Regions from separate parts of the Paenibacillus sp. MT124 genome, predicted to be linked through region 2. Evidence: a T-box and tRNA genes for the amino acid it is inferred to sense, from the RefSeq annotation. Region 2 holds a T-box; the other holds one or more tRNA genes.
What was found. A T-box is a leader RNA that pairs with one kind of tRNA and senses whether it is charged. The one in region 2 lies ahead of AC3RCI_RS23165 (valine--tRNA ligase), so its partner is inferred to be a tRNA-Val.

Region 1: it has a tRNA-Val gene. The T-box ahead of AC3RCI_RS23165 (valine--tRNA ligase) is inferred to sense a tRNA for this amino acid. The anticodon was not compared.

Annotation. Positions count from the first base shown of each region.
Region 1 covers NZ_CM179500.1:343,720-345,890, reverse strand. The annotation lists tRNA gene AC3RCI_RS01720 (tRNA-Gly) at 134-204, opposite strand; tRNA gene AC3RCI_RS01715 (tRNA-Pro) at 218-291, opposite strand; tRNA gene AC3RCI_RS01710 (tRNA-Arg) at 308-384, opposite strand; tRNA gene AC3RCI_RS01705 (tRNA-Gly) at 394-468, opposite strand; tRNA gene AC3RCI_RS01700 (tRNA-Leu) at 477-564, opposite strand; tRNA gene AC3RCI_RS01695 (tRNA-Lys) at 574-649, opposite strand; tRNA gene AC3RCI_RS01690 (tRNA-Gln) at 659-733, opposite strand; tRNA gene AC3RCI_RS01685 (tRNA-His) at 743-818, opposite strand; tRNA gene AC3RCI_RS01680 (tRNA-Thr) at 905-980, opposite strand; tRNA gene AC3RCI_RS01675 (tRNA-Asp) at 1,009-1,086, opposite strand; tRNA gene AC3RCI_RS01670 (tRNA-Met) at 1,114-1,187, opposite strand; tRNA gene AC3RCI_RS01665 (tRNA-Val) at 1,205-1,280, opposite strand; tRNA gene AC3RCI_RS01660 (tRNA-Glu) at 1,405-1,476, opposite strand; tRNA gene AC3RCI_RS01655 (tRNA-Ser) at 1,493-1,584, opposite strand; tRNA gene AC3RCI_RS01650 (tRNA-Asn) at 1,588-1,663, opposite strand; tRNA gene AC3RCI_RS01645 (tRNA-Ala) at 1,665-1,740, opposite strand; tRNA gene AC3RCI_RS01640 (tRNA-Ile) at 1,763-1,839, opposite strand; rRNA gene rrf (5S ribosomal RNA) at 1,897-2,013, opposite strand; rRNA gene AC3RCI_RS01630 (23S ribosomal RNA) at 2,087-2,171, opposite strand, start outside.
Region 2 covers NZ_CM179500.1:5,121,670-5,123,840, reverse strand. The annotation lists gene AC3RCI_RS23170 (LysM peptidoglycan-binding domain-containing protein) at 1-783, shown strand, start outside; T-box leader at 944-1,232, shown strand; gene AC3RCI_RS23165 (valine--tRNA ligase) at 1,291-2,171, shown strand, end outside.

The sequences.
Region 1 (2,171 bases), 1.7 Mb from region 2:
CTCTATCTGCCTATTTAAACAAAATCATTCGGCAAGAGCAAGTTACTAAAGTCAGAATTCATATATGATGAAGTACACATGAGATTATTAATAAATAAAAAAACCTCCTGCACAAGGCAAGAGGCTTCCTGTAAGCGGGTGATGGGAATCGAACCCACGCTATTAGCTTGGAAGGCTAAAGTTCTACCATTGAACTACACCCGCATAATCATAAAAATCGGGATGACACGATTTGAACATGCGACCCCCTGGTCCCAAACCAGGTGCTCTACCAAGCTGAGCTACATCCCGATATTAATGGAAATAATGGCGCGCCCTGAGAGATTCGAACTCCCGGCCTTTTGATTCGTAGTCAAACGCTCTATCCAGCTGAGCTAAGGGCGCATATATGATTGGAGCGGACGACGGGAATCGAACCCGCGACCCTCGCCTTGGCAAGGCGATGCTCTACCGCTGAGCCACGTCCGCAGAATATATGGTGCGGTCGAGAGGACTCGAACCTCCACGGGGGGTTAGCCCACACGGACCTGAACCGTGCGCGTCTGCCAATTCCGCCACGACCGCAAAATATAATGGTGAGTCATGAAGGGCTCGAACCTTCGACACCCTGATTAAAAGTCAGGTGCTCTACCAACTGAGCTAATGACTCTTAATAAAATGGCTGGGGATATAGGATTTGAACCTATGCATGACGGAGTCAAAGTCCGTTGCCTTACCGCTTGGCTAATCCCCAATAAAATCATGGGGCGATCGAGGGGAATTGAACCCCCGAATGCCGGATCCACAAACCGGTGCGTTAACCACTTCGCCACGATCGCCATAATTCAACCTGAGAGTATCTCAGTATTCCCATCCTTGTCTATAATATACATTCTACTATAGATTAAGATGTGAAAGTAATAAATGGTGCCGGCGAGAGGACTTGAACCCCCAACCTACTGATTACAAGTCAGTTGCTCTACCAGTTGAGCTACACCGGCACGGTGTAAAGTGTGGAATGTATTAAAATGGCGGAACCGACGGGATTCGAACCCGCGATCTCCTGCGTGACAGGCAGGCATGTTAGGCCAACTACACCACGGTTCCAGATCACTTTCTGTTAGGAAAGTATAATTGCGGGGGCAGGATTTGAACCTGCGGCCTTCGGGTTATGAGCCCGACGAGCTACCGGGCTGCTCCACCCCGCGTCGTTATAAAAGTTATATGGTGGAGGCTGAGGGGCTCGAACCCCCGACCCTCTGCTTGTAAGGCAGATGCTCTCCCAGCTGAGCTAAGCCTCCATATCTATGACCCGTAGGGGATACTCTCACTTCGCTTGAGACTGCGTAGCAGCTGCTAACGATGGTTATCCTCCGACGAACCTTTGGGATTCTCATCCCCTTGATGCTTTAAAAGGTAAAGCTATGACCCGTAGGGGATTCGAACCCCTGTTACCTCCGTGAAAGGGAGGTGTCTTAACCCCTTGACCAACGGGCCTCACTAAAAAATCTTCTGGCGGAGAGAGAGGGATTCGAACCCTCGAGACGCTTGTGGCGCCTACACGATTTCCAATCGTGCTCCTTCGGCCAACTCGGACACCTCTCCATATGGCTCCCCGAACAGGACTCGAACCTGTGACAACTCGATTAACAGTCGAGTGCTCTACCAACTGAGCTATCAGGGAATGGTGGAGCCAAGCGGGATCGAACCGCTGACCTCCTGCTTGCAAGGCAGGCGCTCTCCCAGCTGAGCTATGGCCCCATGTTTATCTGGTGAATCAATATGGTGGGCCCTGGTGGACTCGAACCACCGACCTCACCCTTATCAGAGGTGCGCTCTAACCAACTGAGCTAAGGGCCCGTATATAAATCCCTTTTTCTCTACGAGGGGGGCAAAAAAAATACCCCAAAGGGAATCGCTTGGCAGCGTCCTACTCTCCCAGGACCCTTCGGTCCAAGTACCATCGGCGCTAGAGGGCTTAACGGTCGTGTTCGGGATGGGTACGTGTGGAACCCCTCCGCCATCGCCACCAAACGATGCTGCTATACTCAGAGATCATTCTCTGAAAACTAGATCCGAAACGAAACTTGCGATCAGAACCTGCAATTTGGATAAGCCCTCGACCGATTAGTACTGGTCAGCTCCATGCATTACTGCACTTCCACCCCCAGCCTATCTACCTCGTCGTCTTC
Region 2 (2,171 bases):
GAAGTGCCCTCCTCACCTTCACCCGTCTCGTCTTTTATGGCGGAGACTGCAGACCGGCTGGCTTCTTATCCGGAGTCAGAGCCATTGCTACCTCTGGCTGAGGAATCACCATCTATCTGGGCCGAGCCTTCCGTGGAGACCTTACATACAAACACGGGGCTGAGCCAACAACCATCGGAAGACGTGGCTGTTTCGAATGTTTGGAACTTCGAATCTTCCAGGTCAGGTTCACCGCAGGAAGATCAGACGGAGGCTGAGAAGCCAGCAGAGAATTGGCAGGAAGTGTTTGGAGCGTCTGAACTGGAATCTGCCGAGGGGGAAAGACCTTCTGCACCGGAAGCAGTGGATGCAGATGAATCTTCAGAGCCTGTTTCGTTCATTCCTGAACCTGTGGCTGAGACAGAAGACAAGCCAGAGCTCAAAGTCGCGTTTGGCAGCAAGAGGGAGTCTTCACCAAGACAGGAAGAAGGGGTGGGTATCTCGTCCCTGTTATCTTCGGGTAGGTCAGTGCGGGATACAGAAACGGATCGGGAGGAAGATTCGGTCGCTGGCTCCGTACAGGAAGAAGCCTACCAGGCAGATGATGTTCAGTGGAAGAACCTGTTTTTGGGCACGATTGTGGATCAGACACCATTCCGCAAAGTTAAACTGTGCATCGTCCAGCGGGAAGAGACCTTGGATAGCATTGCTGATCGCTACCAATTGAGTACCCGGGAGCTCCAGTTATACAATCGGTTATCTGAACAGGTCGTTGAAGAGGGGCAGATTCTATACATCCCCTGATCTCTGACTTGTAAAATAACGTCCATACCAACCCGCGATCCAATAAGGATTGCGGGTTTTTGCTGCTTTTTGGCTTAACATGCAGGGCTGCCGCCCGTTTCCGCTGTTGTCAGGTTGACTATCGGGCACGGTCAGGGTATGATGTGTTTAGGTTTTTTAAAGAACAACGTCGAATGGGAGTAGTAGACAGCAAGGCCTTTCAGAGAGCGGGATTGCAGCGCTGAGAAATTCCGCAGGAACCTACTGATCGAAGTCGCCCGGGAGTTGCCTGTTTGAATATGAGGAACGATGAGACATGTCATTGTGATTTGTTTGTTCCTGAAGTAGGATGGGCCGGTAGCAGCCGTTATCTGCTTGAAGTGTCACGATAGCCTCAGAAAGGCATGCTGTTTCTTTCTGTCTGCGTGAAACAAAGGTGGTACCGCGAAAGCTAACCTTTCGTCCTTTGATGGATGAAAGGTTTTTTTGTTTTTTGGCGATGATGATTAAGTAACGGAGGAATGACACATGTCTGAAGAAAAAAAATCAGCGGCAACTGAAATGCCGACGACGTATGATCCGAAAGCTGCGGAGCAGAAATGGTATTCTACCTGGACAGAGCGTGGATATTTCAAGGCTGGTCAGCGCAAGGATGCTGAGCCGTTTACCATTGTAATTCCACCCCCGAACGTAACAGGCATGCTTCATATCGGGCATGCACTGGATTTTACACTGCAGGATATCCTGATCCGCACCAAACGGATGCAAGGATATGACGCTTTGTGGCTTCCAGGTTCTGACCATGCAGGTATTGCGACTCAAACCAAAGTAGAGCAAAAGCTGCGTGAAGAAGGCTTGACCCGCTATGATCTCGGACGCGAGAAGTTCCTGGATAAAGTCTGGGATTGGAAAGACCAATACGCGACAACGATCCGTCAGCAGTGGGGTAAAATGGGGCTCTCCCTGGATTATTCACGTGAACGCTTCACGCTCGATGAAGGGCTTTCCCAAGCGGTGCGCAAAGTGTTTGTTCAGCTATATGAAAAAGGCTTGATTTACAGAGGCAAACGCATTATTAACTGGGATCCGGTGAACCGTACTGCATTGTCTGACATCGAGGTTGAGTACAAAGAGGTTCAGGGACACCTGTATCATCTGAAATATCCACTTAAGGACGGTAGCGGTTATGTTACAGTGGCGACGACTCGTCCGGAGACGATGCTCGGTGATACTGCGGTTGCGGTTCATCCAAAAGATGAACGCTATGCAGACATGATTGGCAAAACGCTGATCCTGCCGATCATCGGCCGGGAGATTCCGGTTATTGCAGATGATTATGTAGATAAGGAATTCGGAAGCGGTGCTGTAAAAATTACGCCTGCACATGATCCGAATGACTTCGAAGTGGG